Regions from separate parts of the Providencia alcalifaciens genome, predicted to be linked through region 2. Evidence: predicted binding sites of a transcription regulator. Region 2 holds the regulator's gene; each other region holds the start of a gene.
What was found. The regulator Fur, encoded in region 2, represses iron uptake genes when iron is present. The targets are predictions, from matches to a motif close to ATAATAATGAGAACNACTATCAA.
Positions count from the first base shown of each region.

Region 1: a site for Fur is predicted at 2,717-2,739, ahead of LDO73_RS05165 (TonB-dependent hemoglobin/transferrin/lactoferrin family receptor). Genes of this name have one in related genera too.
Region 3: a site for Fur is predicted at 2,108-2,130, ahead of ygiD (4,5-DOPA dioxygenase extradiol). Genes of this name have one in related genera too.

Region 1 covers NZ_OU659204.1:1,159,144-1,163,435, reverse strand. Annotated here, with positions in the region: gene LDO73_RS05165 (TonB-dependent hemoglobin/transferrin/lactoferrin family receptor) at 44-2,701, opposite strand; gene LDO73_RS05160 (FecR family protein) at 2,827-3,771, opposite strand; gene LDO73_RS05155 (RNA polymerase sigma factor) at 3,771-4,268, opposite strand.
Region 2 covers NZ_OU659204.1:1,293,046-1,297,337, reverse strand. Annotated here, with positions in the region: partial or broken gene LDO73_RS05765 (type I secretion system permease/ATPase) at 1-1,243, shown strand, start outside; gene ybfE (LexA regulated protein) at 1,417-1,710, shown strand; gene fldA (flavodoxin FldA) at 1,864-2,391, shown strand; gene fur (ferric iron uptake transcriptional regulator) at 2,621-3,067, shown strand; gene LDO73_RS05745 (bactofilin family protein) at 3,501-4,022, shown strand; gene ansB (L-asparaginase 2) at 4,201-4,292, opposite strand, start outside.
Region 3 covers NZ_OU659204.1:3,165,661-3,169,952, reverse strand. Annotated here, with positions in the region: gene hldE (bifunctional D-glycero-beta-D-manno-heptose-7-phosphate kinase/D-glycero-beta-D-manno-heptose 1-phosphate adenylyltransferase HldE) at 1-498, shown strand, start outside; gene ubiK (ubiquinone biosynthesis accessory factor UbiK) at 583-861, opposite strand; FMN riboswitch at 1,053-1,220, shown strand; gene ribB (3,4-dihydroxy-2-butanone-4-phosphate synthase) at 1,375-2,028, shown strand; gene ygiD (4,5-DOPA dioxygenase extradiol) at 2,199-3,002, shown strand; gene LDO73_RS14385 (glutathionylspermidine synthase family protein) at 3,112-4,272, opposite strand; gene LDO73_RS14380 (DUF1190 family protein) at 4,279-4,292, opposite strand, start outside.

The DNA of each region.
Region 1 (4,292 bases), 130 kb from region 2:
CCTAAATCGGTATGGAGAAATTCCCCATACCTTGATATCAGCATTAAAAACGATATTCAATGCCACCGCTAATCGTTCTTCCACGCCCTAGCGTATTGGAAAGACTTTCGCCGTAGCTCACAACATAAGCTCTATTGGTTAAGTTTTCGACATTTCCCCGAATAATTAAATCATCGGTTAACGCGTAACTCGCATACAGATCCACCAATGTGTATTTAGGCCAATCGGCCAAATAGGGCTGATTGCTTTGTGCAGAATGGTCTTGGAATCCCGGTGTAAAGCGAATAACCATTCCACCATCGAGTTTTCGATTAAAAGCGCGACCACCTAATGTGAAGGAGCCTCTATCACCCGGTAAATTTGCAGCACTACTAAACACTGCCGCGCCATCACAATTCACATGATCATTTTGTTGAACATCATCTTCTGCGTACCAATTTCCAGGGCGATTTTCTTTAGTAAATGTCTGAACGCCCCCCAACCAAGCACGGCGAGCGCAAAACTCATTTTTGCCGATCATGTGGGTGAACGTTAAATCCGCGTAAGCAAAGCCAGCATCATAATTAACTTGGTACTCAAAGCCCCTAAAACGAGTCGCTACAAGATTATTGCTGTACGCCGCATTACCAATACTCGGACTCACCATTCCCGGTTTTGTTCGGTTAATCGCAAGGTTGATATAGTTATCAACCCGCGTATCAAAATAGGCAACTTTGGCTAATAAACGATCCTCTTCGAGCACTAAATTTGGATAGTTAACATTGACGCCAACCTCCCAAGAATTCGATTTTTCAGGTTTTAGATAAGGATTGGGAAATTGAGTAGATGAGCTGTGCGCACTTCCCGACGTCAATGTTTCCGTGATAGCGGGTGGACGCCAAGAACGCCCATAGCTTGAATACAGTTCCAACCATTCGACGTTAGGTCGAATCGCTAACTTTATGTTAGGTGAAAATTCGCCTTGGGCATCATCCACATCCCATACGCGATTAACTTCAACACTTTTACAATTACGTAGGCTTGATGCTTTGCATGGGTTGTCTTTCGTATAAGGAAAAACTCGATAGCGCATACTGGTCTGCCCTTTTAACTGATAATAATCATAACGCAGCCCACCTTCTAAAGTGAGCCAATCATCATGTTCATAGGTTAATGTGGCAAATAGTGAACTTAAGGAACGCTTACCGTCTGGTGTCACCCCATTTGCAGACACCTTGGTGGAATCACTGCTGGCCTTATCCTGAAAAGCCTCTAATCCATAATGTGCTTTTAAAACATGGTTATAGTTAAATTCAATTTCCGAGTAATTTTCTAACTGTAATCCTATCGTTTTCACACGGGTATTCATTTGATAGCCATTGTTAAAAACCTTACTGGTTGAGTAGGTTTGCGTGTCATCATTGGTATCAACGAAATACACTTTTCCTTTTAATTCAAAGCTCCATGGGCTTTCACTATATTGGCTATAATCCAGTGCGTAGTTTTTTGTCGTCACATCACTAAACCCACTACTTTTCCAACCTAATTTGTATGGCCATGTTCCTGATAGGTTGGTGAGTGTGCCTGCATTTGGTGTCGCAACTTTGGTTTCAAGGTAATTGAGTTGTAGGCGTTGGGAGTCACTAAAATTCCAACCGGCTTTTGCCAAGTAGGACGTCATTTGATAATTACTGTCCGTAATACGGCTATGTTTTAGATCATGAACCAGTTGGTCATAATGCCCGGTGTCATTGTTTATCCGAATATCGCCAATATCCCCATGTACACCAGGTTTATAGTCACCTAATCGACGTTCACTGGCTGCAAATAAAAGATCGGCATGTTCATTCCCTAGCGCTAACGCGGTGCTACCAATAAAATGGGTGTTGTTGGTTCCGGTACTTGCATGGATCTTTCCTCCAAACGTTTTATCTTTAGATAAAAAATCGGATGCACTCACTGTGTTGAATGTCGCGACGCCGCCTAATGTGCCTCCGCTCCCCATTCCATTACTATTTCCCTTTTGAATCTCAACACCAGAAAGAAGTTCTGAATCGATATACATGGTGCCATTACGCTGCCCATGACCACTTTTTTGGAAATTTTGGCGCATTCCATCAATATTCATATTGACCCGTCCATAATCTTGGATCCCACGAATATTGACAGACAGTGAGGGATCTTGCTGACTCACACTAGAATAGACCCCTGTCGTTAACTCCAGTAAATCAGCGATGTGCTTTGGAGGCTTATCTTCAATTTGTTTTTTACTGATTACACTGACGGATGATGGAGAGCTATAAACCCAATCGCCTTGTTGGTGAGGTGCAGCCGTCACCGTAATTTTATCCAGCACAATGACTGAATTATCATCCACTGCTTTATTAATTCGTTGAATCGAGATTCGATTTCCATCAATTTGATACAGAATAGGATTAGAGCCAATTAACTGGTCTAGTCCTTTTTGAATCGACATATTGCCTTGTATTTTTTGACTGTTCAGTCCATTAATCTCTTGGCTATCAATAAAAATCTCCATATTAGCTTGTTGGGCAAATTGGAGCAGTGCTGAATCAAGGGGTTGAGCAGGAATAGAAAGTGAAGCTGTCTGGCTCAATTTATTGGCGTGCGCATAGCTAGAAAAAGAGATGGCGGGTAGCGCCATTAATGCAAGGTGAATCCCCAGAACTGCTTTTTTATAATCAAACTTGTTATTTGTCATTTCTCAATCCTAAAAATGATAATGGTAATGAAAATCATAATCACTTAGATTAAGACGACAAATAACCTAAAACCCGTAAATAAATTTTGAATAATTTGTTATGAAAATAATTAAAATATTTAATATCAATAAACTAGAGTAAAAAAGGGTAATTCAGAGACTGATAACCCTTTCGCACTGGTGACAGTCAATAACGCATTTTCGACAGAATCAATCTGGAAAACCCCACTAATCATGGCTTGGGGTGGATCACCCAATAAAATTATAGGTTTTTCTCTATACCGGCTCAGTTCATGGATAACATTAGCAACACTGCTTTGCTGGAAAATAATTAGCCCTTTTCTCCACGAAACTCCATGCTGAATGTTAGCTGGTACCATTGGCGATATATGCTGCTGATAAGATGCCCTATCTCCCGCGATGACCCGCTGAGTCTCCCCAGACAATAAGGTAATTTGTACCTGATGTTCATAGACAGCAACATTGACCTGCTTCTCTTGGGAGTCAATCTCAAATTCCGTTCCCAAGGCTTGAACTGTTCCATTTTTAGCTTTTACCCGAAAAGGTCGCGGTTCTTGAGTTGAAATAGGAGATGCTGAAAAGTAAGCTCGACCAGAAAGTAAATTAACTTGCCGATAACCCTCATTAAATTCGAGCGTTATCGCAGCTCCGCTGTCTAAATCAACATGGCTACCATCGGGTAATATAATGTGTGAGATTTCACCATTTTTAGCTTGATAATCCACAGATTCTTGGTTTAAAAACGGCCAAATTGCGAATGAGAACACACTTAAAATGAAGACCGATGCCATCGCAATCCAACGAGGCGTAAATTTTATATTGCCCGTTTTTCGGCTGGATCCTTTTGGAACGGATAATGCGATCTCAGAGGTTAATCCCCACAGTTGCCGAGCTTTAAAATAGGCGTTCCGATGTTGTTCTGATGTCGTAACCCATTGTTGAAAATCATGCTCTTCTTGGGAGGTTAAGTTTTTTTGTGTCGTTTTGATAACCCAGAAAGCGGCGACTTCCTCAATTTCAGAGGGTTTACTTGAATGTTGACTCTCCATTAATCTCTCCATTTATGGATGAGCATAGCTAACGCATTGGCTAAATGTTTTTCAACGGTACTTAATGAAATATTTAACGCTTCCGCCACTTCATTTTGGGTCATTCCATCTTCGCGATGTAACCGGAAAATTTCCTGAGTTCGCTGGGGCAATGTTCCTATAATATTTTGGATTTGCTGAATTTGTTGCTCTCGAATTGTCTGGGCTTCAAGGCTTTTAATTTTAGAAGGTACGGATTCCCATTGCACCTCACTGATGGAGGTGGCTGAGTGTCGTTTCTGTTGACGAAAATAGTCAATCATTAAGTTTTTAGCGGTTCGATAAAGATAAGCATCCACATCCTGAATGGGGGAATGTTTCATTAACTCCGCCATACGCACAAAGCTTTCCTGCATGATATCCATACTTAAATTATAGTCTTTAAGATAACCATTAAGATAACGGCATAGTGAGGAAGAGTGACGAGCAAACAGGCATTGTAACTCTGAATCTGACATATCAAGCCATAACACCAAGTATGT
Region 2 (4,292 bases):
CTTGGACACTGGTAGGCTCATTGGGGATCTTTTTATTCTATGGATGATTTTAGGTCCAATCATTCGCCAGCAGACGGAAAAATCCTACCAAGCCGATGAAAACGGACTCACATTTTTAACTGAATCAATAACTGGTATCGAAACCGTAAAAACCACCGCCACAGAGAAATATTTTTTCCAACGTTGGCAAAAATTACTCAGCCAACAATTGAGTCAAGGCTTCAAAGTTTCCATGCGTAGTGTGGTGGCAACACAGTTAATGACGTTAGTCAGTAAAGTCACTACCGCTGTTCTACTTTGGCTTGGTGTTAATGAAGTTTTGGAAGGAAATATCACGCCAGGGGAACTTGTCGCTTTCAATATGCTAAGCGCCCATGTTACTCAACCTGTTCTACGATTTGCTCAAATTTGGCAAGACTTCCAACATACCATTATTTCTTTGCGTCGCGTTGGCGACATTCTTGATAAACCCATTGAAAATGAACGCCAAGGCATTGCCAGCTCAAGCACCATTCAAGGGGAAATTGAGTTTCAAAATATCCGCTTTCGTTATCAACCTGAAACCCCTGAGGTGCTAAGTAACCTAACTTTATCCATCAAAGCCGGAGAGTTTATTGGTATCACAGGGCCATCTGGTTCAGGGAAAAGTACCCTCACTAAATTGTTACAACGACTATATATCCCTCAACATGGGCAAGTTATTGTCGATGGTATGGATTTAGCGGTGACAGATACTGTCGCGTTACGCCGCCGAATGAGTGTCGTCCTTCAAGAAAGCACACTCTTTGTCGGAACAATTGCAGAAAATATCCGATTAAGTTACCCACAAGCGAGCGAACAACAATTAATCCATGCTGCAAAACTGGCGGGAGCCTATGAATTTATTATGTCTCTGCCTGAAAACTTTAATTATCATTTATCTGAAAAAGGATTAAATCTCTCTGGCGGTCAACGCCAGCGTATTGCCCTTGCTCGAGCCTTGATTACTGAACCTGATATTTTAATTCTCGATGAGGCCACCTCTGCACTGGATTACGAATCAGAATCCGCCATCATGAAAAATATGCCGTTAATCACACAAGGTAGAACAGTGATTAGCATTGCCCATCGCCTCAATACCATTATGAGCGCCGATAAAATTTACGTAATACGAAATGGTGAAGTCGCCGAAGCGGAAACTCATCAGAACCTTCTAAAACTGAAAGGTCTTTATGCCAATTTATGGCAGCAACAGACCCGTTAACCTGAATAAAAAAGCATCGCTTACTCTTTGAGTGATGCTTTTTTCTTAAAAGTGCTTTTTTTTTAATCTATTAGATGAATTAGCGGGGTATGCACCTATGGTACTAGGGGTTCAGCTAGGGTATCATTGCCCGCTGAATTACTGGCACACCCCTTCCGTTAGCAATAGTAGATATGGCAAAAGAACAAACTGACCGCACCACACTGGATTTGTTCGCAGAAGAACGCAGGCCTGGGCGACCAAAAACTAGCCCGTTGTCGCGGGATGAACAATTACGAATCAATAAGCGAAATCAGCTAAAACGAGACAAAGTCAAAGGGCTACGTCGAGTTGAGCTGAAATTAAATGAAGACGCTGTCGCGGTCTTAAACCAATTAGCTGAAGAGAAAAACATAAGCCGAAGTGAGCTAATTGAAGAAATTTTGATGGCTCAACTTGAGCAGGTTAGTGAAGTAATTGATCGCTAGCTGTATCTGGTAAATCACACAAATTTGACAGACTAACACTGTTTTTTTCGCCAAAATAAGGCGCAAAATTTTACCTATTTTCGTTCTATTTTTAGTTCTAGCAGAATTGGTAATTTATACTCTCTACTAGAAAAACAAGAGGTTAATCACTTTATGGCAGTTATAGGCATTTTCTTCGGAAGTGACACAGGTAACACAGAAAATATTGCCAAAATGATCCAAGAAAGATTAGGCAAAGATGTTGCAGAAGTTCACGATATTGCTAAATGCAGCAAAGAAGATATCGAAGCGTTTGACATCCTACTTCTTGGTATCCCTACGTGGTACTACGGTGAAGCTCAGTGTGATTGGGATGATTTTTTCCCAACATTAGAAGAAATTGATTTTGACGGTAAACTTGTCGCACTGTTTGGTTGTGGAGACCAAGAAGACTACGCAGAGTATTTCTGTGATGCGATGGGAACTATCCGCGACATCATTGAGCCTCGTGGTGCAGTGATCGTAGGTCATTGGCCAACTGAAGGCTACCACTTTGAAGTTTCTAAAGGTATGGCGGACGATAATCACTTTATCGGCCTTGCTATCGATGAAGATCGTCAACCAGAACTGACCGAAGAGCGTGTTGACGCTTGGGTTAAACAAATCTCTGAAGAGATGTCTCTGGCTGAAATCCTTGGCTAATAATGACATAGATTGTCAATTAAAAGCGGGGACCATTCGATATGATGGGTTATTCCTTCCATCTAATGGACTCGCTTTTAAGAACGAATCAAAATAATGAGACAATGCATGGTTTCTATTTTTATTTTCCATGCCTATAATTGTAAATCAGTTTAGAAGACAACTGGATTTTTGTTAAAAACGTCTCATTATTGTTAAATTTATGATTTAAAATACAGGACAAGCCCGCATGACAGACAATAATAAAGCATTGAAAAATGCAGGACTCAAAGTCACTCTTCCAAGATTGAAGATTTTGGAAGTACTTCAGGAGCCTGAGTGCCATCACGTCAGTGCGGAAGATCTCTACAAAAAGCTGATTGATATTGGTGAAGAAATCGGGTTAGCCACTGTCTACCGCGTATTAAACCAATTTGATGATGCTGGTATTGTGACTCGTCACAATTTCGAAGGTGGAAAATCCGTATTTGAACTGACTCAACAGCATCACCATGACCACTTAATCTGTTTAGATTGTGGCAAAGTCATCGAATTTACAGACGAATCAATCGAAGAACGTCAGCATGATATCGCTAAACGCCACGGCATTAAGCTGTCTAACCACAGTTTATATCTATATGGTCACTGTGCTGAAGGTGACTGTCGTGAAAATGAAAACATCCACGAAGCAAAATAATTGCATTCATAAGTCGCCTCACTAAAAATGAGGCAACTTAATTAATCAGTGATTTCGTGTTGATGATACCCACTTAATGTTTATTAGTGGGTATTTTTATTTATATATTCTTAACATTTCCCCATTTTTACTCTTTAGCTGAAAATTAGCGACTATTTTTAAAAAATACATAGCTTTATTTCTTCAGATAAAACTAAAACTATCCTCTATTCTTTAATTTGCTATGCGTTATTTTAATTTATACTTATGATCAAATTTATGCGTAAGAGATTAAAGGATGAAAAAAACATATCTGTTTTTGAATATAAGTTTTTTCTTCTGGTTTCTTACTTTGATAGCGTGGTTTTTTAGATATACCGTCGTGGCATCCGTTGCCTTTATATCTTCAATCATTTGTTTGGTTCTATACTTCAATTACAAAAAGGTTAGTCGCATGTTCAATAAAAAACAAAACAAACCAGAGCCCACTCCCACTATCAATAAAGAAGAAATCACTCAAAAAATTGCTGAGGAAAAAATGCAAACATCTACAGCAGTGGCTAGCGAAGAAAAAACCAATACCATTATTGCCAAAGATGTCGTGTTTGAAGGCAATATTACCTCCAATGAACAAGTACATATTTATGGTACTGTGATTGGCAACATTACCGGCAAAAATAATACCGTCAAAATCATGCAAAATGGTAATGTTACCGGCAATATTACCAGTAATGAGCTATGGGTAAACGGTAAAGTGGAAGGTGAATGTATCACCGAAACTATTAGCATTGATATCAATGGTGAGATTTATGGCACCATCCGCTATTCCAGTCTATCCATTAAAAAAGGCGGAATATTTTCTGGCCATGCTGAGGTTAAATCTGCTACGAAATCGACGGGAAACGTAACGGTATTTAAAGAAAAAACCAAACAAGAAAATTCAGACCCACACACACCTGAAGTCGGTGCCTTGTAATTAAATTTGTTAAACAGATGATATAGAATTGCTCGATAATAACTTTATTACCCTATTTATAGGCATTTATTGTCGAGTTATTTTGATTATATAAATTCGCTTATCACTAAAAGTGCATATTTTATACGTAATAAAAATAGATCATAAAGGCGACATTGCTGTCGCCTTCCATTAAGCCTTAGTATTGCTCAAACATCTCTTGGATTTTTTTCGGGTCCTTCGTTTGTGTTAATGCTAATTGCAGTAATACACGAGATTTTTGTGGGTTCA
Region 3 (4,292 bases), 1.9 Mb from region 2:
GCGATCCGTGGTCGCGCAGAGAATGGTTTCGGCGTAATGACCGAAAGCCAGCTTAAGCAAGCCGTAGCCGATGCGCGTGCTCGCGGTGAGCGCGTGGTGATGACCAATGGCTGTTTCGATATTCTGCATGCAGGACATGTTTCGTATCTGGCAAATGCACGTAAATTGGGTGATCGCCTGATTGTTGCGGTAAACAGTGATGCATCGACTCGTCGCTTGAAAGGCGAAACTCGCCCAGTTAATCCATTAGACCAACGTATGATTGTGTTGGGCGCATTGGGTGCCGTGGATTGGGTTGTGCCATTCGAGGAAGATACACCGCAGCGTTTGATCTCAGAAATTCTGCCTGACATCTTAGTAAAAGGTGGGGATTATCAACCAGATGAGATTGCTGGTAGCAAGGAAGTGTGGGCTGCTGGTGGGCAAGTGATGGTTTTGAATTTCGAAGATGGTATTTCAACCACCAATATCATCAAAAATATTATGAAAACCAAATAATTAAATTTTAATTGGTTTTAGCAAAAGCCTAGCTTTTTGTCTGCATTTAAATGCGTACAGAAGTTAGGCTTTTTTGTTTGTGAATCAATCTTCTTGTTTTTCTTCAATCACTTTTTCATCTGAAAAACGGGCTTCAAGTGCGCTAACGCGCTGCTCCATTTTCATCAGTTTTTCGCGAGTGCGCAGCAAAACTTGTGTTTGAATATCAAACTCTTCACGGCTGACTAAATCTAATTTGCCAAGCTGAGATTGCAGCAGTGAACGAAGCTTTTTATCAAAGTCTTCACCTAAGTCACGCACGCCTTTTGGTAATGCACCTTGAATTTGGCGGGCAACTTGTTCAATTTTTTTCGGATCGAGCATTCGCGGGTCCTTCAGTTTCAATATAAATAATGTGGGGTAGTGTAATACCTGCGGCGTTATGAATAAACCACCTTCTAACATTATTATAAAAACCCAGCCTTTCATCTTGTTTTTATTGGCGAAAAGTGTGAGTAAGTTTCCAGTTTATCGTTTGTTCGTTGCACCATTGAATTATTGGAGTTATATTAATTGCGTAATCTCAGGGCGGGGTGAAAGTCCCCACCGGCGGTAACATGCATCGCGCATGAAGCCCGCGAGCGCTTTGTTATCTTTGGCATTATTGTCATGGATAGGAAAGGTCAGCAGATCCAGTGTGAATCTGGAGCCGACGGTCATAGTCCGGATGGGAGAGAATCACTGTATCTGCATGTTTGTACCTTTTAGGTGCAACATTGTTCTACATATTGAATGGCGAAACGGCTGTTAAGTCGTTGTGTTTATTCATTTCTCGTACTCCTAAGACTGCCCTGGTTCTGGTAACTCAAATATTGTTAATTTAAGAAGGTTTTTACCATGAATCAGACGCTACTTTCCGAATTCGGTAATCCTACCGAGCGTGTTGAAAATGCAATTGAAGCCCTGCGCCAAGGCAAAGGTATCTTAGTTCTCGATGATGAAGATCGTGAGAATGAAGGTGACTTAGTGTTTGCAGCAGAAACCATGACCACAGAGCAAATGGCAATGACCATTCGCTATAGCAGCGGCATTGTGTGCCTGTGTATTACGGAAGAACGCCGTAAGCAGCTTGATATTTCGATGATGGTGGAAAAAAACACCAGCCAAAACCAAACGGGTTTTACGGTCACTATCGAAGCGGCAAAAGGCGTGACGACAGGCGTTTCTGCGGCTGACCGTATCACGACAATTAAAACCGCAATTGCGGATAACGCAGTACCTGCGGATATTAACCGTCCAGGTCACGTATTCCCTCTGCGCGCTCGTGAGGGTGGTGTATTAACTCGCCGTGGTCATACCGAAGCGACAATTGATTTAGCTGTACTGGCAGGTTTCAAACCCGCTGGAGTACTGTGTGAGTTAACCAATGATGATGGCAGCATGGCGCGTGCGCCAGATGTGGTGAAGTTTGCTCGCGAGCACAATATGACCGTTGTGACTATCGAAGACTTAGTTAACTATCGCCTTCAGTTGGAAAAAAAAGCCAGCTAATTTGCTAGGTTTTTAAAACGTTTTGCATACAGAGTCATCGGCCACAAAGTTGCACACCTTTGTGGCCTATTCAAATTTTTTGATGATCATTCTCATAATTCCCCCACTGTGTTTTTTCTAAAAAAGGGTATGCTGATATTCATTATCCTTTTAGTGGAATTGAGGTCATCATGTCGACAAATAACCAACACTTAACCCATCGAATGCCTGCGGTATTTATCGGTCATGGTAGCCCGATGAACGCGATTAACCATAATTCGTATACTGAAGCATGGGAAAAACTGGGTAAAACCTTGCCTAGACCGCGTGCGATTTTAGTGATCTCAGCACATTGGTATACCCGTGGAACGGCTATCACCGCGATGGTTAAACCGAAAACTATCCATGATTTTGGTGGTTTCCCTGAAGCTTTATACCAAATTGAATATCCAGCACCGGGCTCTCCAGAACTGGCTAAACAGGTAGCTGAATTATTGTCTCCAGAGCCAATTTATCAAGATAAAGAGGAGTGGGGACTTGATCACGGTACATGGGAAATTTTAGTCCGTATGTATCCTCAAGCGGATATCCCTGTGGTTCAGCTCAGTATTGATGGTACGAAGCCAGCTGCTTGGCATTATGAGTTGGGTAAAAAGCTGGCGGTATTACGAGATGAAGGGGTATTGATTATGGGCAGCGGTAACGTGGTTCATAATTTAAGAGCAATGGATTGGCAAAATGCAAATGCAGTGCCTTATCCTTGGGCGACCTCTTTTGAGCAGTTTGTGTATGACAATTTACGCAGTCACGAGCAGCCGCATCCACTCACTAAAGGGTTAGATCGTGAAGATGGTAAGTTATCGAACCCATCACCGGAACACTTTTTACCTATCTTGCCTATTTTAGGAACTTGGGATGGTGAAGAAGGGATAAGTACGCCTGTAGAGGGCATTGTTTCCGCATCGCTGAGCATGTTGTCAGTGCAAATCGGTTAATACTTTCAAATTGGTTAATACTTAAAACAGAAAATAAGAAAGCGGCACGAAATAGTTCGTTGCCGCTTTCTTTTTGTCAGATACCCTGTTTTTATCAAACTACGAAATACTAGTCGATAATGATATGGGGGTAGAAACGAGATAAATCCTGAGTAATCAGCTCTTTATCTTCGCGAATACAGATGCCCGCAGGTTGGTCGTTAACTAACCAGCTTCCCACTAATGTATAGCTGCCTTCAAATTTTGGCAGTGAGTGGAATTGCTGGATAATCATCCCTTCTTCACCATAAGGGCCATCCGCAGAGGCGATTTCTTTGCCATTTTCGATGACACGAATATTCGCACCTTCACGAGAAAATAGCGGTTTAATCACATAGCTTTCAAGCTCTGGTTTATTACCATCCGCAAAGTAGGCTGGTAACAAGTTTGGATGGTCAGGGAACATTTCCCATAACATTGGTAGCAACGCCTTGTTGGAAATAATGCTTTTCCATGCAGGCTCTAACCAACGTACACCCGCATCTTGCAGCTTGGTTGAGAAAATTTCTCTGAGCATAAATTCCCATGGATACAGTTTGAACAGGTTACTAATGACCTGATCTTGTGTATCGGTGAATTCACCTTTTTCACCCAGCCCGATTTCATCCATATACAGGAATTCGGTCGCTACGCCAGCTTCATTCGCACAGTCTTGCAGATATTGTACTGTACCACGATCTTCTTCGGTATCTTGGCAACAAGCCATATGTAGCAAGCGGAAACCGTATTGATCTTTAAGCTCACCAAAACGTTCAATCAGTTGCTCTTGAATGCTGTTAAACTGGTCAGCATTTTCTGGCAGTTTTCCAGCCTCGATTTGATCTTCTAACCAAATCCATTGGAAGAACGCTGATTCATACAGTGACGTTGGTGTATCTGCATTATTTTCCAGTAACTTAGGTGGATTGACACCATCGTAAGCTAAGTCGAGACGGGAATATAATGAAGGTTGCTCACTTTTCCACGAACTACGGACAAATTCCCAACAATGTTTAGGAATTTGAAAGCGAGCGAGTAACTCATCGCTTTCAACAACGCGCTCAACCACTTTTAAGCACATTTGGTGAATTTCAGAGGTAGCTTCTTCAATTTCTTCAACTTGCGCTAGCGTGAATTGGTAATAGGCATCTTCAGACCAGTACGGTTCGCCGTACATAGTGTGGAAGTGAAAACCAAACTCATCCGCTTTTTCACGCCAGTTAGGGCGCTCTACAATAGGAACACGTTTCATTACTTATCAACCACCCATTG